DNA from 2 places in the Streptomyces sp. NPDC102259 genome. Region 2 is predicted to be linked to the other one. Evidence: riboswitches for the same ligand, from Rfam matches in the RefSeq annotation. Region 2 holds a riboswitch; the other holds the start of a gene.
What was found. Region 2 has a riboswitch for ZMP and ZTP ahead of ACIRPU_RS08390 (bifunctional 5,10-methylenetetrahydrofolate dehydrogenase/5,10-methenyltetrahydrofolate cyclohydrolase). Riboswitches for the same ligand answer to the same signal wherever they lie in the genome.
Positions count from the first base shown of each region.

Region 1: linked by a shared signal. The riboswitch ahead of ACIRPU_RS22495 (glycine hydroxymethyltransferase) and the one ahead of ACIRPU_RS08390 (bifunctional 5,10-methylenetetrahydrofolate dehydrogenase/5,10-methenyltetrahydrofolate cyclohydrolase) in region 2 are both predicted to bind ZMP and ZTP.

Region 1 is NZ_JBIWMA010000009.1:213,076-228,095, reverse strand. Features, by position in the region: gene ACIRPU_RS22510 (decaprenylphospho-beta-D-erythro-pentofuranosid-2-ulose 2-reductase) at 1-318, shown strand, start outside; gene ACIRPU_RS22505 (2'-5' RNA ligase family protein) at 346-924, opposite strand; gene trpS (tryptophan--tRNA ligase) at 1,112-2,125, opposite strand; gene ACIRPU_RS22495 (glycine hydroxymethyltransferase) at 2,207-3,658, opposite strand; ZMP/ZTP riboswitch at 3,699-3,789, opposite strand; gene ACIRPU_RS22490 (glutathionylspermidine synthase family protein) at 3,997-5,184, opposite strand; gene ACIRPU_RS22485 (hypothetical protein) at 5,217-5,672, opposite strand; gene ACIRPU_RS22480 (DMT family transporter) at 5,803-6,681, shown strand; gene ACIRPU_RS22475 (DUF3050 domain-containing protein) at 6,662-7,441, opposite strand; gene ACIRPU_RS22470 (hypothetical protein) at 7,670-8,248, shown strand; gene ACIRPU_RS22465 (chorismate-binding protein) at 8,280-10,574, shown strand; gene ACIRPU_RS22460 (benzoate-CoA ligase family protein) at 10,571-12,190, shown strand; gene ACIRPU_RS22455 (class I adenylate-forming enzyme family protein) at 12,256-13,839, shown strand; gene ACIRPU_RS22450 (FAD-dependent oxidoreductase) at 13,836-15,014, shown strand.
Region 2 is NZ_JBIWMA010000002.1:846,624-861,643, reverse strand. Features, by position in the region: gene ACIRPU_RS08410 (SpoIIE family protein phosphatase) at 127-1,845, shown strand; gene ACIRPU_RS08405 (PP2C family protein-serine/threonine phosphatase) at 2,185-3,378, opposite strand; gene ACIRPU_RS08400 (antibiotic biosynthesis monooxygenase) at 3,499-3,795, opposite strand; gene ACIRPU_RS08395 (MFS transporter) at 3,922-5,136, opposite strand; gene ACIRPU_RS08390 (bifunctional 5,10-methylenetetrahydrofolate dehydrogenase/5,10-methenyltetrahydrofolate cyclohydrolase) at 5,489-6,355, opposite strand; ZMP/ZTP riboswitch at 6,378-6,466, opposite strand; gene ACIRPU_RS08385 (PPOX class F420-dependent oxidoreductase) at 6,747-7,115, opposite strand; gene ACIRPU_RS08380 (aromatic acid exporter family protein) at 7,383-8,432, shown strand; gene ACIRPU_RS08375 (GAF and ANTAR domain-containing protein) at 8,631-9,320, opposite strand; gene ACIRPU_RS08370 (LLM class F420-dependent oxidoreductase) at 9,484-10,455, shown strand; gene ACIRPU_RS08365 (hypothetical protein) at 10,576-11,628, shown strand; gene ACIRPU_RS08360 (DUF6328 family protein) at 11,659-12,084, opposite strand; gene ACIRPU_RS08355 (aldo/keto reductase) at 12,250-13,233, opposite strand; gene ACIRPU_RS08350 (cholesterol oxidase substrate-binding domain-containing protein) at 13,369-15,020, shown strand, end outside.

The DNA of each region.
Region 1 (15,020 bases), on a different contig from region 2:
GGCGAACGGGCCCGCCGCTCGAACTTCATCTACGGCTCCAGCAAGGCGGGCCTCGACGCCTTCGCCCAGGGGCTGGGGGACGCGCTGCACGGCACGGGCGTGCACGTCATGGTCGTACGCCCCGGGTTCGTCCGGACCAAGATGACCGCGGGGCTCGCGGAGGCGCCGCTGGCGACCACCCCGGAGGCGGTCGCCACGGCCGTCGAGCTGGGGCTGCGGCGCCGCTCGGAGACGGTGTGGGTGCCGGGCGTGCTGCGCGTGGTGATGTCGCTGCTGCGCCACGCGCCCCGCGGGCTGTTCCGCAGGCTGCCGGTCTAGAGCCTGCCGGAAGTACCGGGCGGGCCGCTAGCGGGTCGGCAGCGAGCCGCGGTCGACGTGGGCGGCCTGCGGGGGTACGACCGCGCCCCCGAAGGCGTAGTCGCGCAGCTTGCGCCAGACGCCGTCGGCGCCCTGCTCGGCGAGGGCGAAGCCGGTGCAGGACCACGCGGCCTCGTAGTGGGCGAGCTCCTCGAAGGCCCGGTCCATCGCCGCGTCGTCGATGCCGTGCGCGACGGTGACGTGCGGGTGGTAGGGGAACTGGAGCTCGCGGGTCAGCGGCCCGGAGGCGGCCCGGATCCGGTGCTGGAGCCAGGCGCAGGTCTCCGCGCCCTGGACGACCCGCACGTAGACCACCGGCGACATGGGCCGGAAGGTGCCGGTGCCGGACAGCCTCATCGGGAAGGGGCGGCCGGCCGCGGCGACCTCGGTGAGGTGCGCTTCGACGGCCGGCAGCGCGCCCGACCCGACCTCGGTCGGCGGCAGCAGCGTGACGTGCGTGGGGATGCCGTGAGCCGCGGCGTCGCCGAAGCCCAGGCGCCGCTCCTGGAGCAGGCTGCCGTGAGGCTCCGGGACCGCGATCGACACGCCGATCGTTACGGTCCCCACGTCTTCTCCTGTCGTCATGTCGTCATGGCGGGGTGTGGTGCCGGGTTCGTACTCAGTCGTACGGCTATCGACTGTACGGCCACAGCTGTGCTCTGGGCAGGCGCAGGGAAAGTGATGTGCAGCGCTCTGCCCGGAGGAACAGATGTGCGGTGCGCCCGGAGTGCTACCGCGTGCTTCCGAGCGCCGCTCAGTGCTTCGCGGGCAGGAAGCCCACGCGCCCGTACGTCTGGGAGAGGGTCTCCGCGGCGACGGCGCGCGCCTTCTCCGCGCCCTTGGCCAGGATCGAGTCGAGCGTCTCGGGGTCGTCCAGGTACTGCTGGGTGCGGTCCCGGAACGGCGTCACGAAGTCGACGACGACCTCGGCGAGGTCCGTCTTGAGCGCGCCGTAGAGCTTGCCCTCGTACCGCTGCTCCAGCTCGGGGATGCCGGTGCCGGTCAGCGTCGAGTAGATGCCGAGCAGGTTGCTGACGCCGGGCTTGTTCTCGGTGTCGTAGCGGACGACCGTGTCGGTGTCCGTGACCGCGCTCTTGACCTTCTTCGCGGTCGCCTTCGGGTCGTCGAGCAGGTTGATGAGGCCCTTCGGCGTGGACGCCGACTTGCTCATCTTGATCGACGGGTCCTGGAGGTCGTAGATCTTGCCCGTCTCCTTCAGGATGTGCGGCTTCGGGATCGTGAAGGTCTCGCCGAAGCGGCCGTTGAAGCGCTCGGCGAGGTCGCGGGTCAGCTCGATGTGCTGGCGCTGGTCCTCACCGACCGGGACCTCGTCGGCCTGGTACAGCAGGATGTCCGCGACCTGGAGGATCGGGTACGTGAACAGGCCCACGGAGGCGCGGTCGGCGCCCTGCCTGGCGGACTTGTCCTTGAACTGGGTCATCCGGCTCGCCTCGCCGAACCCGGTGAGGCAGTTCATGACCCAGGCGAGCTGGGCGTGCTCGGGGACGTGGCTCTGGACGAACAGCGTGCAGCGGTCCGGGTCGAGACCGGCCGCGAGCAGCTGGGCGGCGGCCAGCCGCGTGTTCGCGCTGAGCTCCTTCGGGTCCTGCGGGACCGTGATCGCGTGCAGGTCGACGACCATGTAGAACGCGTCGTGGGTCTCCTGGAGGGCCACCCACTGGCGGACGGCGCCGAGGTAGTTGCCGAGGTGGAACGAGCCTGCGGTGGGCTGGATTCCGGAGAGCACGCGGGGTCGGTCAGAGGCCATGCTCATCATTGTCTCAGAGCGCGGAGACCGCCCGGAACGGGTCCCGGGCGGCCATGGGGGCCGCCCGGGGCGCCGCCGGGGTCAGCCGAGGTCGATCTCCGGGTACAGCGGGAAGCCCGCCACCAGGTCGGTCGCCCGCCGGGAGATCTCGTCCGCGACCTTCGCGTCCAGGACGTGGGCGGCCTTCGAGGGGGCGCCCGACTTCGTCGTGCCCGGCTCCGTCGTGGTGAGGACCCGGTCGATCAGGGACGCCACCTCGTCCATCTCGGCCGTCCCGAGACCCCTCGTCGTCAGCGCCGGCGTGCCGATGCGGATGCCGGAGGTGTACCAGGCGCCGTTCGGGTCGGCGGGGATGGCGTTGCGGTTGGTGACGATGCCCGAGTCGAGCAGCGCCGCCTCGGCCTGGCGGCCGGTGAGGCCGTAGGAGGAGGCGACGTCGATCAGGTTCAGGTGGTTGTCCGTGCCGCCGGTCACCAGGGTCGCGCCGCGCCGTGTCAGGCCCTCGGCGAGGGCGCGGGAGTTGTCGACGATGCGCTGGGCGTAGTCCTGGAAGGACGGCTGCCGGGCCTCCGCCAGAGCGACGGCCTTGGCGGCCATGACGTGCGGGAGCGGGCCGCCGAGGACCATCGGGCAGCCGCGGTCGACCTGGTCCTTGAGCGAGTCGTCGCACAGAACCATGCCGCCGCGCGGGCCGCGCAGCGACTTGTGGGTGGTGGTCGTCACGATCTGGGCGTGCGGGACCGGGTCGAAGTCGCCGGTCAGGACCTTGCCCGCGACCAGGCCGGCGAAGTGGGCCATGTCGACCATGAGGGTCGCGCCGACCTCGTCGGCGATCTCGCGCATGATCCGGAAGTTCACCAGACGGGGGTACGCGGAGTAGCCCGCGACGATGATCAGCGGCTTGAAGTCGCGGGCCGAGGCGCGCAGGGCCTCGTAGTCGATCAGGCCGGTGGCCGGGTCGGTGCCGTAGGAGCGCTGGTCGAACATCTTGCCGGAGATGTTCGGGCGGAAGCCATGGGTGAGGTGACCGCCCGCGTCCAGGGACATGCCGAGCATGCGCTGGTTGCCGAAGGCCTGGCGGAGCTCGGCCCAGTCGGCCTCGGAGAGGTCGTTGACCTGGCGGACGCCGGTCTTCTGGAGGAAGGGGACCTCCACGCGGTCGGCGAGGACGGACCAGAAGGCGACGAGGTTGGCGTCGATGCCGGAGTGCGGCTGGACGTAGGCGTGGCGGGCGCCGAAGAGCTCGCGGGCGTGCTCGACGGCCAGCGCCTCGACGGTGTCGACGTTGCGGCAGCCGGCGTAGAAGCGGCGGCCGATGGTGCCCTCGGCGTACTTGTCGCTGAACCAGTTGCCCATCGCGAGGAGGGTGGCCGGGGAGGCGTAGTTCTCCGAGGCGATCAGCTTGAGCATCTCGCGCTGGTCGTGGACCTCCTGGCCGATGGCGTCGGCGACGCGCGGCTCGACGGCGCGGATCACGTCGAGTGCGGCACGGAAGGCGGTGGACTCGGTGGAGAGGGACTGCTGCTCGGACATGTCGTCGGCCTCCGGGGGCGTGGCGTGCGGTCACGGTGCTCGGTCTGGCCCAGGCGCACGGCACTCTTGTCGCTCACAGGCCGCTCCCCGATGGTCCGTCCCATCCCAGCGCGCCAGTCACGGCCCGCTCGCCAGCCTACCGGCCACGTCCGAATCCCAAGGTCCGGCGTCCACCATGCGAGCGACGTCGGACCCGCGCAGGACCACACCTCCAGCGGATCCGGAGCGCCCCCCCCGGATCAGGGGGGGCGGGGATCCGGGGTCTCGAAAGGGCCCGGAGGCCCGGCGGTCTGGCGGTCTGGCGGTCTGGAGGTCTGGAGGTCTGGACGCCCGGAGGTCTAGAGGATCACGTGGGGCAGGAAGCGGGCGTACTCGTCCGTGATCAGGCCGGAGGACTCGCGGATGCCGAGGCCGGCCGACTCGTCCTCCACCATCCACGCGCCGAGGACGACGTGGTTGCCGTCGAACGCGGGGAGGGGCGCCAACTGCTGGTAGCAGCAGGCCTCGTCAGTGCGCGGGGCGGGATCGCCGCCCGGCTCGTGCAGGGTGACGCCGGCGCCCTCGCGGCCCAGCAGCGGCTTGGCCGCGTAGCCGGTGGTGGTCGCCAGCTCGCGGGGGCCGTCGAGGTAGGCGGGGAGGAGGTTGGGGTGCCCGGGGTACAGCTCCCACAGGACGGCCAGCAGCGCCTTGTTGCTGAGGAGCATCTTCCAGGCCGGCTCGATCCACAACGTCGTGCCGGTGCCGCCGCCGTTGTCGAGGGTGTCGAGGACATGGCCGGCGAAGCGGTCGCTGGTCAGCCACTCCCAGGGGTAGAGCTTGAAGCAGCTGCGGATGAAGCGGAGTTGCCGGTCGACGAAGCGGCCGGACAGCGGGTCCCAGCCGATCTCCTCCATGGAGATCCAGTCGGTGTCCAGGCCGGCCTGCTCGGCGGTCTCCTTGAGGTAGGCGACCGTCATGAGGTCCTCGCCCAGCTCGTCCTGCGAGGAGTGCGCGAAGAAGAGCGGGCTGCCGGGCGGGAGCAGGGGGGCCTGCTTCTTCCAGGCGGCGATCAGGCGTTCGTGGAGGGAGTTCCACTGGTCGGCGCCGGGGAATCGTTCCTCCATCCAGAACCACTGGGGGGAGGCCGCCTCCACGAGCGAGGTGGGGGTGTCGGCGTTGTACTCCAGGAGTTTCGCCGGTCCCGTGCCGTCGTAGCGGAGGTCGAAACGACCGTAGACGGACGGTAGTTCATCGCGCCGGCGCCAGGCCTCGGCGACCGCCGCCGCGATCCGCGGGTCGGTGATGCCGAGGTCGGCGAGACGGTCGGACTCGACGAGGTGGGCGGCCGCCGCCAGGCACATGGTGTGCAGTTCCTCGACGGTCCCCTCCAGCGCCTCGACCTCGTCGAGGGTGAAGACGTAGTAGGCGCTCTCGTCCCAGTAGGGGCGCAGGCCGCCGTCGGGGTGACGGGTGAGGGGGTAGACGAGACCCTGTTCCTCGACGGTCCGCTGCCAGTCGGGGCGGGGTTCGATGCTGTGACGTCGCACGGTGCCGGTGTCCTGTTCAGCCGCTCGGGCGCTCAGCCGCCGGAGCTGCCCTTGCCGGAGCTGCCCTTGCCGACACCGCTGCCGCTGTCGCTGTCGCCGCCGAAGCCGTTCCGGTCGACTCCGCCGCCGCCACTGCTGCCGCTGCTGCTGCCTCCGCTGCTGCTGCTCGAGCCGGTCGAGCCGCTGGACCCCTTGCCCGGCTTGGTGAAGGAGCCGCCGTCGACCCAGGAGCCCTTCTTGTCGCCGCCGTAGTACCAGGCGTCGTCCGTGGCGGCCGTGGCGGACTTGCCCGCCTTGCCGGACGTGCCGGACGTGGACTTGCAGTTCTTGTCGGCGACGACCTTGTAGCCCTTGGTGAGGTTGTAGCTGTCGCGGTCGACGCAGCGCTTGTCGGGCTCGGAGGAGCAGGCGGACAGGGCCGCCGCGAGCACTCCCATGCCGCCGAGCACGACCGTGCCCGAGCGAAGTCTCCGACGCGCGTCCGCCATGTTCCGTCTCCCCGTTCGCCGCATCGCCCCTACGACGATTTCCGGCCGTCAGCCTAGACACCGTGCCGGGAGCGGCCGAAGGCGGCCCGCCCACGAGCCGTTCCCCTACAGTCCTTTCGTGCTCTTCGGAATGGTGTGCGCCCTCGGCGCGGCGGTCTGCTTCGGTACGGCGACGGTGCTTCAGGCGATGGCGGCGCGGGCGGCCGCCGGCGGAAGCGGCGGGGACGCGGCGCTGCTGCTGCGGGCGGTGCGGCAGTGGCGCTATCTGGCGGGCCTCGGGCTGGACGGGCTGGGGTTCGTGTTCCAGATCGCCGCGCTGCGCTCGGTGCCGATCTACGCCGTGGGGGCGGCCCTCGCCGCCAGCCTGGCGGTGACGGCGGTGGTCGCGGCGCGGCTGCTGAGGGTACGGCTGAGCCGGACCGAGTGGGCCGCGGTGGGGGTGGTGTGCGCGGGACTGGCGATGCTGGGAGTGGCGGCGGGGACGGAGGGCGAGGAGAGCGGGCCGCCGGCGTTGCCGTGGGTGATGCTCGGCGCGGCGGCCGGGGTGCTGTTGCTGGGGCTGGCCGGAAGGCGGCTGACCGGACGCGGACGGGCGCTGGTGCTGGGGCTCGGGGCCGGTTTCGGGTTCGGGGTGGTCGAGGTGGCGGTGCGGTTGATCGACTCGCTCGACCCGGCGGAGCTGCTCACCGACCCGGCGCTGTACGCCCTGCTGCTGGGGGGCGGCGCCGCGTTCCTGCTGCTGACGACGGCTCTCCAGCGGGGGTCGGTGACGACGGCCACGGCCGGGATAGTGATCGGCGAGACGATCGGCCCCGCGCTGGTGGGCGTGGTGTGGCTGGGCGACCGCACCCGGGAGGGGCTCGGCTGGCTGGCCGTGCTCGGTTTCGCGGTCGCGGTGGCGGGGGCGCTGGCGCTGGCCCGGTTCGGTGAGGCGCCCGAAACGGCACCGCCGGCGGGGTCGGCATCGGAGCCGGCGCCGGAGCCGCCGGTCAGGCCATCGTCGCCGTGATGCCGTCCCACAGGCGGATCCTCGCCTCCAGCGCGAGGATGGCCGTCTCGACGGCCTCCTGCCAGCGCGTGTCGTCCGTGCCGCAGAGGTCGGCGACCATCTGCATGGCCATGGGGGTGTGCTCCTCGCCGTCCACCTCGATGTGGCGGGCCAGGTAGTCACGGAAGAGCGGGAGCCGGTCGGTGCCCTCCTTCTCGATGACCTGGTCGAACATGTCCGGGATGAGGTCCTCCCGGGAGAAGGCGAAGGCGGCGGCCCGGCAGTGCAGCGGCCGGTCGGCGATGATCTGGAAGGTCGTGCGCACGAACTCGGCCGCGGGGGCGGGGACCTGGGCGACCCGCAGCGCCGACGGCACGTCGTGGCCCTCGGCGATCAGCGCGATGAAGGTGTCGATCCGGGCCGTGGGGGCGCCCGCCTCGTCCATGCCCGCGCGGTACAGCTCGAAGTGGCTGGTGAAGCCGCCGTTCAGCTCGTCGCTCTCCTCGACGAGGACGATGTCGTTGATGAGCCGCCGGCTGACCGCGGAGCCGCGCGGCACCCAGGGGACGTCGACGCAGGTGAGGTCCCGCTGGAGCGACTTGAGCAGGGACATGAAGTCCCAGACCGCGAACACGTGGTGCGTCATGAAGACCGCCAGGTCCGCACGGCTGCTCATCCGCTGATAGATCGGGTGGGCGGTCACTTCCTTTCGGATCGGTTCTATTGCGGAACGAGCCTGTTCGATTCCCTCGTGAGTGAGGCTCCAGTCGTACCTGGACATGGTTCTCCTTCGATCAGGAAATTCGCCGGAGGCTCGATCGTGCACTTCTCTCGACTTACCGGCAAGCGCTTCCAGGAATCCCGGAAAGGTTACCGACAGTACCGTTCGACAGAAGGACTCAAGACCGCTGAAAAGACGATGAAAAGCCGCGTTCCGGACAGGACGAGACAGTTGTAGAAGTTTGAAGAACCTGTGAACGCAAGCGCTCTCTGCTGCGTACTCGACGGTGTGACCAGTAATCCCGTCACCGTCACCTCCGCATATCGCGTGGTGCCGGGCCGCGAGGCCGACTTCCACTCCTGGGGGTGGGCCATGCTGGGCGCGAGCGCACGGCAACCCGGCTTCCTGGGGGGCGGTGTACTTGTCGATGGAGAGGCGGAGTGGCATGTGGTCTATCGCTTCGCGACCGAAGGCACGGCGCGGGCCTGGGAGGACTCGGCCGCCAGGGTGGAGTGGGACGAGCGGGCGCTGGGCATCGCCCGGCAGACGGACCGCAGAAGCGTGCGCGGCTCCAAGGCCTGGTTCGACTCCCAGACCCCCGCACCCAGGGCGCCGGCCCCGCCGTCGAAATGGAAGTTATGGTTTGTGAATATGAGCGCGGTTTTCCCGCCCGTGCTCCTCTTTAATCTGATCGCGCTTCCCTATCTCGGTGGCCTCAATCCGTTCATTCGCACACTGCTGCTCTGCCTGTGCGTGACGGCCCTTGTCACCTGGATTCTCATGCCACGCCTTCAGCGTTTCTTCAAGAAATGGCTGTATCCACCGCTCCAAGCGCTTCGTGGACGGCATAAACGACGGACCGCGTAGCACCCGAGAACGACCCCGAGGAGGTGGGCGGGTGAAGACCCTGCTCATCGACAATTACGACTCGTACACGTACAACCTGTTCCAACTGATCGCCGAGGTCAACGGCGAGGAACCGGTGGTGATCCTCAATGACGCCGCCGCGGACGCCGTTCCCGATATCGCCGCCTTCGACAACGTGGTGGTGTCGCCCGGACCCGGGCATCCGTCGAAGAAGCGTGACTTCGGCATCAGCGCGAGAGTGCTCGCCGAGTCCCCGGTGCCGGTGCTCGGGGTCTGCCTCGGCCACCAGGGCATCGCGCACGGGGAGGGCGGCCGGGTGGCGCCCGCCCCGGAGCCGCGGCACGGGCATCTGTCGGCCGTCCGCCACGACGGACGGGACCTGTTCCAGGGTCTGCCGCAGAACTTCACCGCCGTCCGCTACCACTCGCTGTCCGTACGCGAGCCGCTGCCCGCCTCCCTGGAGGCCACCGCCTGGGCGGAGGACGGCGTCCTGATGGGGCTGCGGCACCGCGAACGGCCCCTGTGGGGCGTGCAGTTCCACCCGGAGTCGGTGCTCACCGAGTACGGCCACCGGATGCTCGTGAACTTCCGGAACCTGACGGCCGAGCGGGCCCGCAAGACGCGTACGAAGAACACCGCGGTCACCCCGGACGCGGCGGCGATGCCGAGCCCCAGGACGACCGTCCCCCACCCGCGCCGTGCCGACCGGCCCGTCCATCGGCTGCACACCCGCCGCATCGCCGAGGCGATCGACGCGGAGGCCGCCTTCACCCGGCTGTACGCCGACTCGCCGCGGGCGTTCTGGCTGGACAGCTCCCGGGTCGAGCGGGGACTCTCCCGCTTCTCCTTCTTCGGCGACGACAGCGGTCCGCTCGCCGAGTTCGTCCGGTACGACGTCGAGGCCGGCCGCTGCGAGATCGAGCGGGCGGGGCGGCCGACGCGCAAGGTCCGGGCGAGCGTCTTCGACTATCTCAAGCGGCAGCTGGCGAACCGTCGGGTCGACGCCACCGGGCTCCCCTTCGACTTCACCGGCGGCTATGTCGGCTACTTCGGCTACGAGACGAAGGCCGACTGCGGCTCCCCGAACCGGCATCGCTCCACCACCCCGGACGCCTGCTGGCTGTTCGCCGACCGGCTGATCGCGGTGGACCACGAGAAGGGCTTCACCTACGCGGTCTGTCTGGCGGAGGACACCCCGCACGCCACCCACGAGGCCACCGACTGGCTCGAGACCACGCTGGCCCGGCTCACCTCACTGCCCGCCGAGACCCCGGCGGACCGCCCGGCAGACCGTGCCGTCGGTGCCGCCGGTGGCGTCGAGGCGGTCGGTGCCGCCGGTGCCCTCGCGGTGAGCGGGGCGGGGCTCGGGAGCGGTGAGGCGGGCGTGGGTGAGGTCGAGCCCTGGCTGGTGCGGGACCGGGCGACGTACCTCGCGGACATCGCGGCCTGCCGGCGCGAGCTCGCCGCGGGCACCAGTTACGAGATCTGTCTGACCGACGCCGCCGTCCTACCCGCTCCGGACGACGCCTACGGCTTCTACCGGGTGCTGCGCCGCGTCAACCCCGCGCCGTACGCGGCCTTCCTGAAGTTCGGCGACCTCGACGTGGCCGGCTCCTCGCCCGAACGCTTCCTGCGGATCACCCGGGACGGCGTCGCCGAGGCCAAGCCCGTCAAGGGGACCGCGCCGCGCGGTGCCGGTCCGCTGGAGGACGCCCGGCTCAGGGACGAGCTGGCGGCGGACGCCAAGACCCGCGCCGAGAACCTGATGATCGTCGACCTGCTCCGCAACGATCTGGGGCGGGTCTGCCGGACCGGGACCGTGCGGGTCTCCCGGCTCATGGCCACCGAGACGTACGCCACCGTGCACCAGCTCGTCTCCACCGTCGAGGGCCGGCTGCGCGCGGGCACCGACGCGGTGGACTGCGTACGCGCCTGCTTCCCCGGCGGGTCGATGACGGGGGCGCCGAAGCAGCGCACGCTGGAGATCATCGACGGTCTCGAGACGGAGGCGCGGGGCGTGTACGCGGGCGCCCTCGGCTATCTGGGGTGCAGCGGCGGCGCGGACCTGAACATCGTCATCCGCACGGCCGTCCTGGCCGACGGTCTGCTGCGGATGGGGGCCGGGGGCGCGATCGTCCTGGACTCCGATCCGGTCGCGGAGTACGACGAGATGCTGCTGAAGACGGCCGCGCAGATGCGGGCCCTGCGGGAGCACGGCGCGGCGCCGACCCGGGCGCCCGGAGCGCCGGGGCGGGCGGGCGCGGGCCGCTCCCGGGGCACGCCCCCCGCACCCGGCCCGGCCACCGCGAAGGGCGCCGCCCGATGACCACGTCACAGCCCACGACGGCTTCGCAGCCCACGACGAGGTCGCCCGGTGGTTCCGGGGGCCGGGGGGTCGGTGCAGGCGCCGGTGTCGGCGTCGGTGTCGGTGTCGGCAACCTCGCCGCGGATCTCGCCTCGCTCGCCGAGCGGCGTGGGTGGGGTGGGCGGCCCGCGTTTCATCAGGGGCACCAGGTGTGGACCCACGGTGAGGCGCATGACCTGGGGGCGCGGGCCGCCGGGGTGCTCGCGGGGCACGGGGTGCGGGCCGGGGACCGGGTGCTGCTGGCGCTGCCCGACGGGATCGCGTGGGTCGCGGCCTTCCTCGGCGTCGCCCGGCTCGGGGCCGTGGCCGTCCTGGTCAATCCCGAACTGCCCGCGGCCGAGCACGCGTTCATGGCCGAGGACGTCGACGCCGCGCTGTGCGTGACGGGGCCGGCTCTCGAGGACCGTTTCGCCGACCGGGCGCGCCTGGGCTCCGACCAGCTCCTCGCGCTCGCGCCCGCCGCCGAGCCGGCCGCCGCCCACCCGGTGGACGCGCGGACACCGCTGTACGTGCAGTACACCTCCGGCACCACGGGCCGCCCCAAGGGCGTCGTGCACACGCACGGCGATCCGGGGACGTACCACGAGCTCATCGGCCGGCGGCTGCTCGGAATCACCGAGGAGGACGTCACCTTGTCGGTGTCCAAGCTGTACTTCGCGTACGGCTTCGGCAACGCCTTCGTCTTCCCGCTCTTCTCCGGCTCCAGCGCCGTCCTGGTGGACCGGCGTCCGACACCCGCCGCCGTCGACGAACTCGTCGCCCGGCACCGGGTGAGCCTGCTCTACTCCGTGCCGTCGGCGTACGCGGCGCTGGTCGCCGACCGGGGCGGCGGTCACACGGCCTGCTTCGCCTCGGTGCGCGTCGCGGTGTCGGCCGGCGAGGGCCTGCCGGACGGGCTCGGCGGACAGATCACCGAGCTGCTCGGCGCGCCGGTGCTGGAGCAGATCGGTTCGACCGAGGCCGGTCACGCCTTCTGTGCCAACAGTCTCGGCCACGACCGTCCGGGCACCGTGGGGCGTCCCGTGCCGGGGTTCGAGGTGGAGCTGCGCGACCGTGCCGGGCGGCCCGTGCCGGACGGTGCGGAGGGGGAGCTGTGGGTGCGCGGGCCGACGGTGACGCCCGGGTATCTGAACCGGCCCGAGGAGACGCGGCGCACGCTGGTCGGCGGCTGGCTGGCCACCCACGACCGGGCGCGCCGCGAACCGGACGGCTCCTACCGCCACCTGGGCCGCACCGACGACATGGAGATGGTCGGCGGGATCACCGTCTCCCCGCTGGAGGTGGAGGCCGCTCTGCGCGCCCACCCGGCGGTCCGCGAGGTCGCGGTCGCCGCCGTCCCGGACGGCCGGGGCCGCACCCGCCTGCGCGCCTTCGTCGTCCCCACGGCCCCCACAGCCCCCACCGCCTCCCCCGCCGGCCCCACCGGTCTGGCGCGGCTGGAGGACGAGCTCGTCGCGCTCGCGCGGGAGCGGCTCGCCGCGTTCAAGGTGCCGCGCAGTGTCAGCTTCGTCGCGTCGCTGCCCCGTACTCCCACCGGAAAGCTCCGCCGCCACCTGGTGCGCCAGGGGGCGTGGTGACCGGGTCCGGGTCCGTGTCCGGGTCCATGTCCGGGTCCGGGTCCGTGTCTGAGAGGAACAGCCACATGTCGCAGCAATCCCTGCTCGCCGACCGCGGGTTCTACCTGGGTCCGTTGTTCCGGCGGGCGGCCGACCGGCACGGAGCCGTCTTCGTCACCCTGGACCGGCCGCTGGACACCCACCCCTCCCTCGGGGTCGACCTCGACTACGACGGCCTGGCCGACGTGGTCGAGGAGCTGTCGGGCCGGCTGTGGGCGGCCGGGGTGCGGCCCTCGGAGCAGGTGGTCGTACACAAGACGGACAACGTCGACATCGTGCTGCTGACCTGCGCGGTCTCCCGTATCGGCGCGGTCCCCGTACTCCTCTCCCCCGGTCTGGCCGGCCCCGTCGTCGGGCAGCTGCTCGAACGGCTGCGGCAGCCCTGGCTGATCACCGACCGGGCCAAGCTGGCCGGGCCGCTGAAGGAGGCCGGCATCGACGCGCGGGTGCGCCGGATCCTCTCCGTGGACGACGCGCCGGGCGCCGAGCCCCTGGCGCAGTACGCCGGCGCCGAGCCGCCCGCTCCCGTCCGGCTGCACCCCCGTGAGCCCGCCCTGATCACCCACAGCTCGGGCACCACCGGCGTCCCCAAGCTGGCCGTGCACTGCCCGAACACGATGTGGAACCGGCTGGTGCCGCAGAAGGCGATGGGCTGGCCCACCCGGGGCGAGACCGCCGCGCTGCACATGTCGTTCGTGCACTCGCGCTTCTACCATCTGCTCGGCGTCCTGCTGCACTTCGGCAGCCCGCTCGTGCTGATCACCGACCCGGACCCGGCGAGCGTGGGACCGCTGCTGGTCCGGCACCGCCCCGGCATCGTCGAGACGCATCCCAACACCTTCGTGCTGTGGGAGGAGTTGGCCGACGCGCCCGGTGCTCCGCTGTCCCGGGTGAAGTCGTACGGCTCCACGTTCGACGCGATCCATCCGCGCACGGTACGGCGGCTGCTGGGCGCCTCGCGCCGGCGTGCCCCGTGGCTGATCCAGCTGTACGGGCAGAGCGAGACCGGGCCCGTCGCGTTCCAGTGGTTCACCCGGCGCAGCGTGGAGCGGGCGGACGGACGTCGGGTGGGGATCGGGATCCCGGGCTTCACCCGGGTCCGGGTCGCGGACCCCGACGGCAGGCCGGTCGCCCCCGGCACCCCCGGGCGGATCGAGGCCCGCACCAGGGGCCGCATCCTCACCTACCTCGGCGCGCGGGCGCAGTACGAGCGTCAACTCGACGGCGGGTGGTGGCAGATGGGCGACATGGGATACATGAGCCGCCTGGGCGCGCTGCATCTGATCGACCGGGAGGTGGACCGGATCGACGCCGTGCACAGCAATCTGGCGGTCGAGGACGCGCTGATGGAGCGGCTGGAGGAGCTCCGCGAGGTCGTGATCGTGGCCGGCGCGGACCGTGAGCCGGTGCCGGTGGTGTGCGTGCGGGGCGAGCAGCCCCTCGACCCGGAGCGCTGGCGGGAGGCGACCGCCGATCTGCCCGCGATGGCCGCGCCGCGCCAGTGGCGGTTCGAGGAGCTGCCGATGACGGCGACCTGGAAGGTGAAGCGGGGGGAGATCACCCGGATGCTGACCCAGTTGACCCAGACCCGGGCGAGCGTGCGCGCGTGAATCCCGTGATCGTGGTGGGCGCGGGTCCGGTCGGCCTGTCGGCCGCGCTCGCCCTGCGCGCGCGCGGGCTGCCGGTCGTGCTCCTGGAGGCGGACCACGAGAACCGTGAACGGCCGGGCAGCCGTGCCCTGTTCGTGCACCGGGAGACCCTGCGGCTGCTCGACGGGATGTCCCCGGGGCTGGCCGCCGAGATCACGGCGTACGGCCGGACCTGGCACACCCGGCGCACCCTCTACCGGGGCCGCGAGGTGTACGCGCGGACCTTCCCGCCCCTCTCCGGGCTGCCGCCGTTCACGAGCCTGCGTCAGCTGGACACCGAGCGCTTCCTGCGCGCCGCGTGCGAGCGGGCGGGGGTGGACTTCGTCTGGGACGCGCGGGTCCGCGGTGTACGAACGTCCGGGAACGGCGTCACGCTGGCCGGCGAGGACGGCCGGGAATGGGACGCCGGGTACGTCGTCGCCGCCGACGGCGCCCGCTCGGCCGTCCGGGGCGCGCTGGGCATCCCCATGGAGGGCGTGCGCGGCGAGGGCTTCCATGTCGTCGTCGACGTGGCGGACGTGCCGGGCGCCGAGCTGCCGCTGGAGCGGGTCTTCCATTACGAGCATCCGGGCGTCGGGGGCCGCAGTGTGATGCGGGTGCCGTTCACCGGCGGCTTCCAGGTGGACCTCCAGTGCCGTGACGACGATGCGGAGGAGGTGTACGGGACCGAGGACGCCGTGCGGGAGTGGCTGCCGGGGGTGGTGGGCGACGGGTACGCGGAGCGGATCCTGTGGGTGTCGACGTACCGCTTCCTGCGCAAGGTCGCGGCCTCGTTCACGGACCCGCACGGGCGGGTGCTGCTCGTCGGCGAGGCCGCTCATCTGTTTCCGCCGTTCGGCGCGCGGGGCATGAACAGCGGGATCGCCGACGCGGCGGCGGCCGCGCGGGCCGTGGCCGCCGGCGCGCCGGAGGCGGTGGCCGCGTTCGCGGACGTACGGCGGGCCGCGGGGCTGTTCAACAGCGAGGCGGCCGGGGCCGCCCTGGAGCATCTGCGGCCACGGCGCCGGACCGTACGGCTCAGGCAGCGTGCGGCGGCGGCCCTCGCTCCCGTGCTGCCCGCGTGCGGCTCATGGCTGGAGCACGCGCCGTACGGACCCCGGGGCGGGGCGCCGGCGGTGGCGGGCGGGAAGTACTGAGGAGGA
Region 2 (15,020 bases):
GGGCCGGTCGCGGCGGTCGAGAGGCGGGAACAGGCGAGAACAGGTGGGATTCATCGGTGCAGGGGCAGTCGGGAAAGGCGGATACGTCGTACGGGCGTGCCGCCCGTCAGCTGAGGAGATCAGGGCATGGCAGGACCGGAGGACACACAGGGCCACGGCAGACGGCTTCTGTCGGCGCCCGCATCCGCGGTCGCCGAGGTGCTGCAAGCCATCGGGGCCGGGGCTTACCTCGTGGACGAGGAGGGCCGTATCGTCGCCGTGAACTCCCGCGCCGAACAGTTCCTGGACCGGCCCGCCGAAGATCTCCTCGGCCATGACGCGCACGACCTGCTGCACCGGGACGCCCACGGCCATCCCTTGCCGAGAACCCAGTGCCGTATGCGGCTGGCTTTCCACGCCGGGCGCACCGCTCAGGCCGAGGAGGACCACTTCGCCTGCGGGGACGGCTCGGTGCTGCCCATCTCGTGGCTGATAACCCCGTTCGATCTCCCTGAGGGTGCGGGCAGCACGCTCGTCCTCTTCCATGCCCGGCATCCGCGGGAGGCCGACACACGGCCGGAGCCGGCGGCCACGCTGCTGCCGGACCTCGAACGACTCGCGCTGCTGGCCGCGACCACCACCCAGCTGACCTCGACCCTTGATGTCGAAGAGGCGCTGCGACGACTGGTGACTCTGGTGGTGCCCCGGCTCGCGGACTGGGTCATCATCGACCTGATCACCGAGCGCGACGAGGTGTGGCGCACCGTGGTCGTCGAGGCGACCGGTGACTCCCTGGTGGCCCACGAGGAGCTTCAGGGGCCGATGCCGCCGATCCCCGAGGAATCCCCGATGCCCCTGTCCAGGGCCCTGCGCGGAGTCGCCTCGACGCTGGCCGGCCCGCAGACCTACCAGGGGCCGCCGGATTCCGGCATCGCGGTCGAACAGCGCCGTCTGTTCGACGCCACCGCTATCCACTCCGCGGCCATCGCGCCCATCCGCAGCACCCGCGCCGTCCTCGGCGCACTGACCCTGGGCCGTGCCGGGCAGCCGGGGGACTTCAACACCGCCGACCTTCCCCTGATCGAGGACATCGCCCGCCGCGCCGGCCTCGCTCTGGACAACGCGCGCCTCTACCAGCGCCAGCGCAAGGTCGCCGAGACCATGCAGAACCATCTGCTGCCCCAGATGCCGCGCGTGTCCGGGCTGCAGATGGCGGTCCGCTACCTGCCCGCGCCCGACGCCTCGCAGGTGGGGGGCGACTGGTACGACGCGTTCTCCCTGTCCGACGGCGCCACCGCGCTGGCCGTCGGCGACGTCGTCGGTCACGACCTGGAGGCCGCGGCCGGCATGGCGCAGGTGCGCAACATGCTCCGCGCCTACGCCTGGGCCTTGCAGGAGCCCCCCAGCCAGATCGTCGAACGCCTCGACGAGGCGGTCCTGCACATCACCGACGTCACCATGGCCACCATGATCCTCGCCCGGGTCGAGGAGACCGACGAAGGCCGGTGGAAACTGTCCTGGACCAACGCGGGCCACCCGCCGCCGCTGCTGATCAGCCATGACGGCCTGGCCGACTACCTCACCGGCGGCCACGGCATCCTGCTCGGCACCGGCGTCGGCAAGCCCCGCACCGACGCCACCGCCCTGCTGCCGCCCGGATCCACCCTCCTGCTGTACACCGACGGTCTGATCGAGGAACCCGGCCACACCCTCGACGAGGGCCTGCAGCGGCTCCGCCAGCATGCCGCCGCCCTCGCCCACCGCCCGCTTACCTCCTTCACCGACCAGCTGCTGCGCCGGGTCCGCCCCGCCGCCAACGACGACGACGTCGCCCTGCTCGCCGTGCGGGCACCCGCGCGGACGTGATCCACGCGCCGCGGTGGCGAGGCCTCCGGCGGCTGCGCGAAGCCCCGTCGGGGGCCCGGCTGAAGGAAGTCGGCGAGGGCGAAGGCCCAGTGCTTCGGGCGCCTGTTCGGCGACACGGTGTCCGGAATCGACGCGACAGCTGCTCTCAGCGGCAGGCAGTCCAGGAACGCCACCCGGGAACGCGCCCCTCCGCCGAAGCGGATGAGGACGGAGGCCTCACCGACGCCGATCCGCGCCGTCTCGAACCCCTTCGCACACCGCGGCCTCCCTGGACCCCGACACGCACCACCGGCCGCGGCCGCGGCCGCGGCCGGTGGTGCGTGTCGGGGTCGCCGCGGCTCACCGCCGCGGGTCGGGTCTGGTCTCGTCCGGTCGGCGGCGATCGCCGTGCCAGTCCAGTATCAGGACCGTGGCGTCGTCCTTGAGGCTGCCGTGGCAGGCGTCGAGCACCGCGGCGGTCAGGGTCCGGACGGCTTCCCGCGGGTGCAGCTCGCGGGTGTCCTCGATGACCGAAGCCAGGTCGACGGCCGCGGCGCCGCGTTCCTGCATTCCGTCGGTCAGCAGGACCAGGCGGTCCCCGGGGCGCAGTTGCAGTTCCTGTAGGCGGTAGGCGGTGGGTGCCACCACGCCGAAGGGCAGGTTGACGGCGAGACGGACCTCTTCGACGACGCCGTCGCGCATCCGCAGCGGCCGGGGGTGGCCGGCGTTGACCAGTTCGCACAGGCCCGTGTCGAGGTCGACGCACAGCAGTTGCCCGGTGGCCAGACCGCGGCTGTGGCTGAGCAGGGCCTCGTGGGCGTGCCGGGCTTGCTTGAGGGCGTCGCAGCCGCTGCGCCGTGCCCGGCGCAGTGCGCCGACCAGCAGGGTGGCCAGCAGCGCCGATTCCGTGTCGTGGCCCATGGCGTCGGTGATGGACAGGTGCAGGGTGTCCCGGTCGAGGGTGTAGTCGTAGGTGTCGCCACCGATGTCGTCCGCCGGGACCAGCCCGGCGGCGAGGGTGAACTGGGCCGCCTCGCAGCAGGGCGCCGAGGGAAGCAGCTGGTGCTGGATCTCCGCGGCCAGACTGGTCTCGGTGGTGCGCCGGCCCAGGTGGTACAGATCGGTGAAACGGCGGTCCGTGACGATGATGTAGGCCAGCGCGTGTGCCGCGTCGCGGACCTGTCGGAGCACGGTCTCGTCGGCGGACTGGAGGGTGACCTCCAGGACTCCGATGCAGTCACCGCGGTTGGTGACCGGCGTGATGACGCGCCGTCCGCCCTGGCCGTCCGGTTCCACATGCTGGCGCTGGCTGCGCAGCACGCCGTCGTAGACGCTGCCGTGCAGGTCGATGGGCTCACCGTGGTCGGCGGGCTCACCGCCTGCCGGGGCGAGGCGTACCAGTCGCTGACCGATGAGGTCGACGAACAGGAATGACACACGCTCGGCTCCGAACCGCTTTTGCAGATCGTGTGCCACCACATCGACGGACTCACCGGGCGGGGCTGCTTCGGCAGCGGCAAGCAACTCGCCCAGTTCCAGATCTCCACCCTCCACGACAACCTCCTATCGGTTGCCGCAACTTCTTCCCCGAGTCTCCGCAACATCACCTAATGTGCCCATCTTGCCTGGTCAGGACAGTGGGTTGGGGAAAGGAGACGCTGCCCCGCGGGGGGATCAGCCCAGAGATGCGGGTGCGAAGCGGCGCAGCTGAAGGGGTGCCACGAGGTACTCGTCCTCGCCCGGCAGCACCACGGGCTGGTCACGCCAGTGTTCGCCGACGTAGCCGACCAGATCCTGCTCGCTGCGCCAGCGACTGACGTACAGCAGTGAATCGGGCGGCGCGAGCAGTACCTCGTGGTCGATCAGCCCCGGGTAACGGCCGGGAAACTCGCGTACCGCGGAGACGATCATGTCGCGGAATTCCTCGAACCGTTCAGGACGTACGCGTGCCTCGCTCACCCTGATGATCACGGTCGTCAGGGTGTCACGCGAGCGGACGCGGCTCCACCTTCCTGCCGGGTGCCCCGGCGCCCGCTGCCGCAGCGGCGCGGATGAGCCGTCGCTCGCGGTCCGGACGCCGCGACGAGGTGGCCGTCGTCAGACGGTCGGGACGTGTCCGACCTCCGTCGAGGCTTCGGCCTCCGACGAACTGATCACCTCGGAGCCTCCGTTCCCACGGTCCGTGAAACCTCCGAGGAGGGCGAGACCGAGGCCTCCGGCGGCGAGGGCCGCGCCGACCAGGGCGGGCGAGGCCCAGCCCCAGCCCGCCGAGATTGCCAGGCCGCCGAGCCAGGCGCCGCCGGCGTTGGCCAGGTTGAAGGCGGAGTGGTTGGAGGCCGCCGCCATCGTCGGGGCGTTCTTCGCCTTGGCCATGAGCAGCATCTGCACGGGGGTGGTGACGAGGGCGCCCATCGCGCCCATGAAGGCGAGTGTCACCAGGGCGGGGACGGTGCTGTGGACCGTGAAGTAGAACGTCACGAGCGACGCGCCGAGCACGGCGAGCCCGCCGTACAGCGTCGGGCGCAGGGCACGGTCCGTCAGCGGGCCCGCGATCAGTGTGCCCAGCGTCATTCCGACGCCGTAGAGCGCGAGGACCCAGGTGGTCGAGGCGTCGGAGAAGCCCGTCAGGTGCGTCAGGATCGGCACCAGGTAGCTGTAGACGGCGAAGAAGCCGCCGAATCCCACGACGGCGGTGGCCAGGCCGAGGGCGACCTGCCTGTTCCCCATGGCCCGCAGCTCGTGCCGGATGCCGGCCTGGTCGCCGCGCGGCTGGTGGGGGACGAAGGCGGCCAGCGCGGCGAGGGCGACGAGGCCGATGACGGCGACGGCGCAGTAGGCGTACCGCCAGCCCAGTTGCTGTCCGAGGGCCGTGCCGGCCGGGACGCCGACGATGTTGGCGATGGTGAGGCCGAGGAACATCCTCGACACGGCCCGCCCGGCTCGTTCGGGGGCGACCAGCCGGGAGGCCACGACGGCGCCCACGCCGAACAGCGCCCCGTGGGGCAGGCCCGCCAGGAATCGTGCGGCGAAGAGCGAGCCGAAGTCGGGAGCGAGGGCGGACGCGACGTTGCCGACCACGAACAGCCCGGACAGCAGGAGCAGGAGACGCTTGTGGGCGATGCGCGCGCCCATGGCCGTCAGCAGGGGGGCGCCGACGACGACGCCGAGGGCGTAGGCGGAGACGATGTTGCCGGCGTGCGGTACGGACACGCCGACGCCGTCGGCGATCTGGGGCAGCAGCCCCATCGTGGCGAACTCGGTCGTACCGATACCGAACGCGACGAGTGCAAGGGCCAGCAGGGCCAGTGGCATGGAGCGGGAGTACCTTTCGCGGGCGGCGGTCCGGATGCGGTGGAGCGGGCGGGACCGCGATGGCCCTGCTCCTGTGGTCAGTCGCGCCGGCCACCGTTGCCCGGTGCGCCCCCCAGGACAGGGGAGGCCCACGAACCGTGCAGCCGTGGCGCAGGCTCACGCATTCCAAGATCGGCCGACCGGAATTATGGCCTCCATCACACTCCGACGGACGGGCTCCCCCTGCTCCCACTCCTCGGCTCCGTGCCCAGTGCCGACGACCGGCCGGAGACGCACCCCCGGCGAGGTTCCCCGGCCGACCAGGAGCCGGGGGCGGCGGGGCGGCAGGCCGGGGGTGCGCTCGGGGAAGAGGTCAGTGGCGCTGGATTCCGAGCTGGCTCGCGGCGGCGTCCACGGTCTGCGCGAGCAGGACGGCGATGGTCATCGGCCCGACGCCGCCGGGCACCGGGGTGATCAGACGGGCGCGGGTGCGGGCGGTGTCGAAGTCCACGTCGCCCACGTTGCCCGGGTTGTAGCCGGCGTCGATCACCACCGCGCCGGGCTTGACGTCCTCGCCCCGGATCAGCCGGGGCCGTCCCACGGCCGCCACCACGACATCCGCTTCCCGGACGATCCCGGGCAGGTCGGCCGTGCGGGAGTGGCAGTACGTCACCGTCGCGTCCTTGGCGAGCAGGAGCATCCCCACCGGTTTGCCGAGAATCGCGCTGCGGCCCACCACGGCGGCGTGTTTGCCGGCGAGGTCGACGTCGTGGGCCTCCAGCAGTCGCATGATCCCGCCCGGGGTGCAGGACACGAAGCCCGGCAGCGCGAAGCTCATCGCGGCGAAGGAACGCGTCGTGACCCCGTCGACATCCTTCTGTGGGGCGATGGCCTCGAACGCCGCCCGCTCGTCGATGTGCGGGCCGCAAGGATGCTGGAGCAGGATGCCGTGCACGTCCGGATCCTCGGACAGACCGGCGAGGGTGTCGATCAGCTCGGCGGTCGTGGTGGTGGCGGGCAGCGCGAGGTGCCGGGACCGGATGCCCGCCTTCGCGCACCGCGCCCGCTTCATGCGGACGTACGTGACCGAAGCGGGGTCCTCTCCCACCAGCACCGTCGCCAGACAGGGACTGGTCCCCGTGCGCCGTGAGATCTCCGCAGCCTGGGCAGCGGCCTCTTCGACGATGCGTGCGGCAGGACCGGTGCCATCCATGAGCCGGGCCGTCTGAGTCAGGGACATTGTCGCCCTCCGGGTGTGGCTGACCACTTGCCCAGGCGCACGGCGACAACGACGTCTCGTCAGACCGCTCCCCGGTGGTGCTCCACCTCAGCGCCAGTCACGGCCCACGCCGCACTGTAGTGCACGCGACACGCTTCCACCGGTCAACGCCCGCAGCCGGCAGGCGACTTGCCGACGAGGGGGGGCGGCAAGGCATACGGGTCGTGCGCGGCCCGCGCGGGTCGGCGACCTCCGCCCGGTAGCGGTACGGCAGCCCGTCCACATCGGCGACGGCGGCGCCCACGCCGTATCCCACGACCCGTGCCGGACACGGGACGCGGGACACCGGGCGAGCCTGTGGCGCGATGCCGCCGACAAGTGCGTCGGCGTGAGCGGCAGGGCATGGTTCCGGCTAGTCCTCGAAGCCCCAGCTGTGGATCCGCCTCGGGTGGACGCGGATCACCTCCTCGCTGAAGTGCGGGCCCAACTCATGTGGCCCGGTGAGGAGTTCGGCCTCGCCTCGGATGTCCACACCGCGCACCTTCCAGGGCTGCAGGCTCACGATGTCGTCCACGACGAGCGCGACCTTCGGGTTCTTGCTGAGGTTGCGCCACTTCTTCGTCTCCCCCATGGCGTACCCGCCGATGAGGATCGTGCCGTCCTCCTGCAGGAAGAACGCCACGGGATTGGCCTGCGGCTGCCCCGACGGGTCGACCGTCGCGAGGCGCCCCAACCGCTGTGACTCCAGGTACGCGCGCTCGGTCGCGCTGAATTCGGTCATGACAGCAGCCAAGCATGTTCCCGACCGCACGCGCATCGGATCAAGGACCTAGGTCCGGAGGCTGAGCCCTCCGCTGCCGCCCCGGCCGCCCCCCTCCACCATTTCAGCCGACCGGTGCGTCGGGGGCGGGACACACGTTGCGTGGAAACCTGCGGGCGTGCGGGCGGCTCGTAATCTGGTCGGGTCTCATCGCCTGTGGGAGAGGAGTGCGCTCGTGCCGCCGTACGGGGAAGGACATTCCGGCTGGGCCGCACGATGCCGTCGGCCGTGAGCACCCTCGGCCGACGGGGAGACCTGGCGTTCGGCGGCCTGCGCCGGGTGAGCGGGCAGGAGCTGCGGGGCGGTGCCCGGATGGTCGTGTGCGCCACGCTGTCGTGGTACCTGTCGGTCGAGTTGGGCATCAGCGGCGCCCCGGTCGCCGCCGTGCTGCCGGCGGTGTTCACCCTGTCCGGGATCCCGCTGTGGGCGCCTCGGCTGGGGCTCTACCGTCTGGGCGGCGTCCTGCTGGGGGTGGGCATCGCGGCGATCGCCCTGCGCTGGCTTCCCGTGTCCACCCTCTCCCTGGCCGTGGTGGTGAGCGTCGGATACCTCGCCGGCCTGCTGCTGCGCATCGACGGCGCTCCCAGTCCACAGGTGCTCGTCAGCGCCGTGCTCGTCTTCGGTGTGCCCGTCTCCGGCTACCCGGAGCAGCGCGTCCTGGAGAACCTGGTCGGCATCGCGGTCGTCGTCCTCCTCGGCCCCCTGCTGTGGCCTCCCGACCCCTGCCGCCTCCTGGCCGCTCGGCTCGACGCCTACCGCGACGGCCTGGACCCTCTGCTGAAGGACCTGGACCGCCACTCCGACCGGCCCCCGCTTCGACGGGGGGCGGGGCAGACCGGGGATCTGTGGCAGCAGCCCCATGACCTCGGGCGGGATCTGGACCGGGCCCGGCGGGCGCTGCGCTGGAGTGTGACGCGTCGCCGTTCGGCCGCCGCGCTCGACGAGGTCGGACACCGCATCCACCTGGCCGAGCGCACCGCGGCTCCCTTGCACTGCCTCACCGACCAGCTGCGTGCCGCGAACGGGCTGCCGACGTCCGGCCCCCCTGCCGGTCGCGCCTCGGACAGTCCCGGCCCGTTGCTGGACGCCGTGCGGCACACGTTGATGCGCGCGCTGGAGGGCGCCGATCCCACGGAGCCGATCGCCCGGGCCCGGGCGATCGGCGGACAGGACGGGCTTGCCCGGAGCGGTCGGCACGACAGTCTCCTCAGCGGCATTCTGCTGCTCGTCCTCGACCGTCTCGACGACTACCGCGAAGCGCACTTCGCCCGCCGATGACCTGCCGTCGGCAGCACAGCGCCGACGCGGGGCGGCCCCGGGGTGGGATCTGCGCGGGCGTGCGGTGTGTGCGGAAGGCAGGACTGGGGACTTGAATGTGCAAGCCGGGTTCAGCGGCGCTTCCCTTGGGGCGCTGGCCTGGCCCAGGCCTCGCTGGTTCAGCCCACGAGCCAGGGAGGCCGCCCGCTTCCTCCGCGGTTACGGCAGGCTGCGCCCCGCGCAGACCATCCGGGCGACTTCACGGAGTTTGATGTTGTTCTCCTGCGAGTAGCGGCGCAGTACGTCGAAGGCCTGCTCCTCGGTGATGTGGTGGCTGCCCATGAGGATGCCCATGGCTTCGCCGATGGCGTGCCGGGTGGTGATGGCCTGTTCCATCTGGGCGTGGGTGCGGGCGCTGGAGAAGGCGACCGCGGCATGCGAGGCGAGCAGCCAGCCGGCCGTCTCGCTGGCCTCGCCGAACGCGCCGGGCTTGCGGGAGTAGAGGTTCAGCGCGCCGAGGTCCTCGTCCTCGGTGAACAGCAGGAAGCCCATCATGCTGCCCACGCCGAGCGAGTGGGCCCTGGGGGCATAGGCGGGCCAGCGCTGCCGCTCGCAGGTGAGGTCGGCGATGCGGAAGACCCGTTCGCCCCGCGCGCTGCGGGCGGCGTCGAAGCAGGGCCCTTCGCCCAGCCGTTCCTGGAGCCGGTCGCTGTCGAGGACCAGCTGGTCGGTGGGGGCGAGGGTCTCCACCTTCGCGTCGTGCAGCACGAGGATGCCGGCCGCGTCGCAGCCGTCGACCAGCTCGGTGGCCGAGGCCGTGATCCGCTCCAGCGTGTCGTCGACCGAATCCTGCGCCAGCAGGTCACGCGCCATCGAGGCCATCTGCTGCCCGAACCGACCCCAGTCCACTTCGACTCCCGTCCATAGCCCGCCTGGACAAGCCTCCTACCCAGCCTTTCACGCAACCTGCACACCGACGCCGGTGAGTGACGTACCGGACAGGACGCGTGAGGACTGGGCGTTTCCCGCATCGGGTCCGTTTCCTCCCCCGGCGGCCGGGGACTCGGGCTCCATGGTGCAAATCGGATACACGATGATGACCGAACAGGCCGGCCCCCGCGATCTGGTCGACCACGTGGTGCGGGCCGAGCAGGCGGGCTTCGACTTCTCGGTGACCTCGGACCACTACTTCCCGTGGCTGCGCTCGCAGGGCCACGCGCCGTACGCGTGGAGTGTGCTCGGCGCCGCCGCCCAGGCCACGTCCCGCATCCCGCTCATGACGTACGTGACGTGTCCGACCTTCCGCTACCACCCGGCGGTGGTGGCGCAGAAGGCCGCCACGATGCAGCTGCTGTCCGAGGGACGCTTCCGGCTGGGGCTGGGCTCCGGGGAGAACCTCAACGAACATGTGGTGGGCGGCGGCTGGCCCTCCGTGGACGTGCGGCACGAGATGTTCGAGGAAGCCGTGGAGATCATCCGCGCGCTGTTCGAGGGCGGCCATGTGACCCGGCACGGCACCCACTACGACGTGGACTCCGCCCGGCTGTGGGACCTGCCCGACGAACCGCCGCCGATCGGCATCGCCGTCTCCGGCGAGCGGTCCTGCGCACTCGCGGGACGGCTGGCCGACCTCGTGATCGCCACCGAGCCGAAGGCGGACCTGCTGTCCTCGTTCGACCGCCACGGCGGCACGGGCAAGCCGCGGGTGGGCCAGCTTCCGGTCTGCCACGACCCCGACCGGGACGCGGCCGTGAAGCGGGCGCACGACCAGTTCCGCTGGTTCGGCAGCGGCTGGAAGGTGAACTCCGAACTGCCCCATCCGGACTCCTTCGACGCGGCGACCCAGTTCGTGACGCCCGACGACGTCGCCGCCTCGATCCCGTGCGGCGACGATCCGGACGACTTCGTCGAGGCCGTACGTCCGTACGCCGAGGCCGGGTTCACGGAGATCGCCCTGGTGCAGATCGGCGGGGACTCCCAGCCCGCGTACCTGGACTGGTCGGAGAAGACGCTGCTGCCCGCGCTGCGGAACGCCTTCGGCTGACGGGCCGCCCGGCCCGCGCGCTGGTCCGGCAAAACATCGCCAAGCGGTGCATATAGGCTGCCGGTCTGCACGTTCGCAGTGCCGATCCTACGTCCAGCAGCCCGCAGAGGAGAGTCATCCGTGACCCTGGCGATCGATCTGCCCGAGACGTCCGCCCAGACGTCCCCCGCGCCCCTGTCCGACCTGGTGGCGCGGGACGCCCGTGAGTTCGGCGTCTACGCGCGGACCGGCGGGTGGGCCTTCGGCCTGATGGTGGCGCGCAGCGTCCGGCCGGGCGGGCAGAGCGCGGACGAGACGCCGAAGGTGCCGGCGAAGGAGTTCGCCGCGCTCGCCGGCTGCTCCCCCGACCGCGTCATGCGGTACTACAAGGCCTGGGACCGGGCCGCGGACGGCGGCCTCGTCCCGCACTTCGAGGAGCTCGCGCCGGGCCAGGAGGTCGAGCTGCCGGACGCCGAGGTGTGGCTGACCTACTACGTCTCCCGCTCCAGCGCCGGCTCCGAGCGCGGTACCGCGATCGCGGAGGCCGCCGAGGCCGAGGGGATCCGTCCGACGAAGGCGCTGGAGGTCGCGGAGAACCCCACCGCCCTGCGCGCCGCGATCCTCGCCGACCCCTCGACGGCCCGTGCGGCCCGCGCCGCCCTCCTGGACCGCATCAAGGAGGACCCCGATCTCCAGGTGGAGCTGGCCCGGGACGTCGTACGCACCGACGACCTGAAGAAGGCCGTGGCCACCGAGAGCCGCTCGGCCGACCGCATCGGGTACGTGCGTCAGATCGCCGAGTCCGGCCAGATCAAGACGCCCGCCGGGCAGACCCTCGACGCGCCGGCCGAGCTGCGCCAGGAGGCCGAGCGGCACCTCTCGCTGCTCGACGAACTGAACGACGACGAGGACGCCGGAGAGTGGGCGAGCGACGCCTACGACACGATGAAGAGCCTGGTCGTGGAGACCGTCGAGGCCGACCCCGAGCTGCGCGTCCAGGAACGGCGCACGAAGTTCTACAGCAGCCTCCAGCGGGCGACGAAGGTGTTCGAGGAGCTGACCTTCGACGACGCCGACGCGCAGGAGTTCTACGAGGACGACATGGTCCAGCGGCTGGAGGAGCTTCAGCAGGCGATCGGCAGCTGTATCACCGCGTTGCGCGGAGCCCGGGGCACCGCGCCCGAAGCCGGCTAGTCCGGCGGCAGCGCGTCGTGCGGTCCGGCGTCAGCGCGTCGTGTAGCGGCGCCGGGTCCACAGCGGCAGCACGAACCAGCACAGCGCGTACCACGTGAACACACCCGCGACGAGATAGGGCACGAACGCGTCGTGGGTGGCCACGCGCAGGATCAGCAGCAGCGAGGCGGTCATGGTGGCCAGCAGCAGGAGCAGGCCGACGAGGGTCAGCCGGGACGCCCACCGCACCGCCTGCGGTTTCACCCGCCGTCCGGAGACCAGGCGGTGCAGGGAGACGGGACCTATGAGGGCGCCGGTCGCACAGGCGCCCAGGACCACGGTCACGATGTAGATGACCTGGTCGACGTGCTGGAGATCCGTGTAGCGCGGGGTGAACACGACGGTGAGCAGGAAGCCGAAGAGGATCTGCACACCCGTCTGGGCGACCCTGATCTCCTGGATGAGCTCCCCCCACATGCGGTCGGCTCTCTCCTCCTCGGTCTCGTCCCGCCCCGTGCGCTGCTCGGCCTTCGTCGCCGTATCGGTCACGTGTGCTGTCCTCCCGGTTCGAGTGGTCGGTCCCCTCTCGCCGCGAGTACCCCGTGGGCGGCGGTTCTCTCCGGTCCGCCGCCCTGTTTCCGGCTACCAGCGCCCTTCGACCTGCTCCTTCACCCGCCGGTCGTAGAGGTCGCGGACCGCCGCGAGGGTCTCCCCGGTCAGCTCCGGGAGCTTGGCGGCGGCCGCGTTGGCGCGGGCCTGCTCGGGCGAACGGGCGCCCGGGATGACGGTGGTCACGCCGGGCTGCTGGATGATCCAGCGCAGGGCGAGCTGGGCCGGCGTGTACCCCTCGGGCGCGAGTGCCGCGAACTCGACGGCGGCCTCGACGCCGGTGGCGTAGTCGACGCCGGAGAACGTCTCGCCCTGGTCGAAGGACTCGCCGTGCCGGTTGTAGGCGCGGTGGTCGTTCTCCGGGAAGACGGTGTCCTTGGTGTACTTGCCGGTGAGCAGGCCGGAGGCGAGGGGGACGCGGGCGATGATGCCGACGCCGGCCTCTCGGGCCGCCGGAAGCACCTCGTACAGGGGCTTCAGCCGGAACGGGTTGAGGATGATCTGCACGCTCGCCACCCCCGGCCGGGCGATCGCGGTGAGGGCTTCGGCGCAGGTCTCCACGCTGACGCCGTAGTGCGCGATGCGCTCCTCCTCGACGAGGGTGTCGAGGGCGTCGAAGACCTCGTCGCTGGAGTAGACGGGTGTGGGCGGGCAGTGCAGCTGCACCAGGTCGATGCGGTCGACTCCGAGGTTGCGGCGGGAACGGTCGTTCCAGGCGCGGAAGTTGTCCAGGACGTAGTTCTCGGGGATCTGGTCGACGCGGCGGCCCATCTTGGTGGCGACCAGCACATGCAGGTCGGGCCGGCCGCTCAGGAACGTGGCGATGGTCTGCTCGCTGCGGCCGTCGCCGTAGACGTCGGCGGTGTCGAAGAAGGTGACCCCCGACTCGGCCGCCGCCTCCAGAACGGTCAGGGCCTCCTTGTCGTCGACGTCTCCCCAGTCGGCGCCCAGTTGCCAGGTGCCGAGACCGACGACGGATGCGTGCTGACCAGACCTACCGAATTCGCGCTCGTCCATGACGTCAGTCTGTCATCCGTCGTGACCTGGTGCGGAACGGGCCGCTCCGGGCCCCACCTGTGAATCTTTCACCCTCACGAGTGTCGTTGTTCGACACGGCGGCCGTATGTGCCGACAGGCCCCTACCGTGAGCGCGTGACCGATCGTTCACTGAGCAACCATCAGCCGGGGGACCCCTCCTGGACCCGTCGTGGCTTCCTGGGCACCGCTGCCGCCGCCCTGGCGGGCGTGCCTCTCCTGGTGGCCGCCGATCCGGCCGTCGCGGCGCAGGAACTGCCGGACTTCCCGCCGGACGTGCCCCTCTCCCGTACGGCGTACCGCAACTGGGACGGCGAGATCACCGTGACCGGCCTGTGGGCCTGCGCGCCCGAGGACCACGCCCAGGCGGTGGACGTCGTCAACTGGGCCTGGCGGCACGGCTGGGCGGTCCGGCCCCGGGGCGCCTCGCACGGCTGGTCGCCCCTGACCGTCCCGGCGGGCCTGCCCGCGGACGCGCCGGTCCTGCTCGTCGACACCGCCGCGCACCTGACCGGCCTGTCCCTGGAGTCGGCCGACGAGGTGCGGGCCGGGACGGGGGTCACGCTGGAGGTGCTGCTCACCTACCTCGAAGGACACGGCCTCGGCGTCACCGCCGCACCGGCCCCCGGCGACCTCACCCTGGGCGGCGCCCTCGCCGTCGACGCGCACGGCACCGCCGTACCGGCGCGGGGCGAGCAACGGCTGCCCGGGCAGACGTACGGCTCGCTCAGCAACCGCGTCCTCTCCCTGACGGCCGTGGTGTGGGACGCGGACAGCGGGGCCTACGCCCTGCGGACCTACCGGCGCGACGAGGCGGACTGCGCGGCGCTGCTCACGCATCTCGGGCGGTCGCTGGTCACCGAGGTGGTGCTGCGGGTGGGGGCGAACAGCAACCTGCGGTGCGTGAGCCGTACGGACATCCCGGCGAAGGAGCTGTTCGCGGCGCCCGGCGCGGACGGGCGGAGCCTGGCGGACTTCCTGGAGGCCGAGGGGCGGGTCGAGGCCATCTGGTTCGCGTTCACCGAGTTCCCCTGGCTCAAGGTGTGGTCCGTCGAACCGACCAGACCGCTCACCTCGCGGCGCGTGACGTCGCCGTACCCCTACCCCTTCTCCGACAACGTCCCGATGCCGGTGGCGGACCTGGCCGGGCGGATGGTCGCGGACGCGGCCTGGTATCTGGCGCCGGTGCTCGGCAACGCGCAGCTCGACGTGGCCGCGCTCGGGCTCGTGGCGACCCTGTCGGCGGACGTGTGGGGGCCGTCGAAGAACACGCTGCTGTACATCAGGCCGACCACCCTGCGGGTGCACGCCAACGGGTACGCGGTCCTGACCGGCCGGGACCAGGTCCAGCGGGTCGTCTCCGAGTTCACCTCCTTCTACCGCGAGCGGCTGACCGCGTACGCCGCCCTGGGCCGCTTCCCCGTCAACGGGTCGGTGGAGATCCGGGTGACCGGTCTCGACGATCCGGCGGAGGCCGGACTCACCGGCGCCCTGGCGCCGTCGCTCTCCGCGCTGCGGCCCGACCCGGACCACCCCGAGTGGGACACGGCCGTGTGGCTCGACGTGCTGACGCTGCCGGGGACGCCGTACGCCGACGCGTTCTACCGTGAACTGGAACGCTTCCTGCTCTCGACGTACGACGGCACGCACGCCCGTACCCGGGTGGAGTGGTCGAAGGGCTGGGGTTACACGGACGAGGCCGCGTGGAGCGACGCGGAGGTGCTCGGGACGGTGGTGCCGGAGTCCTTCGGCGGCGCCTGGGACCAGGC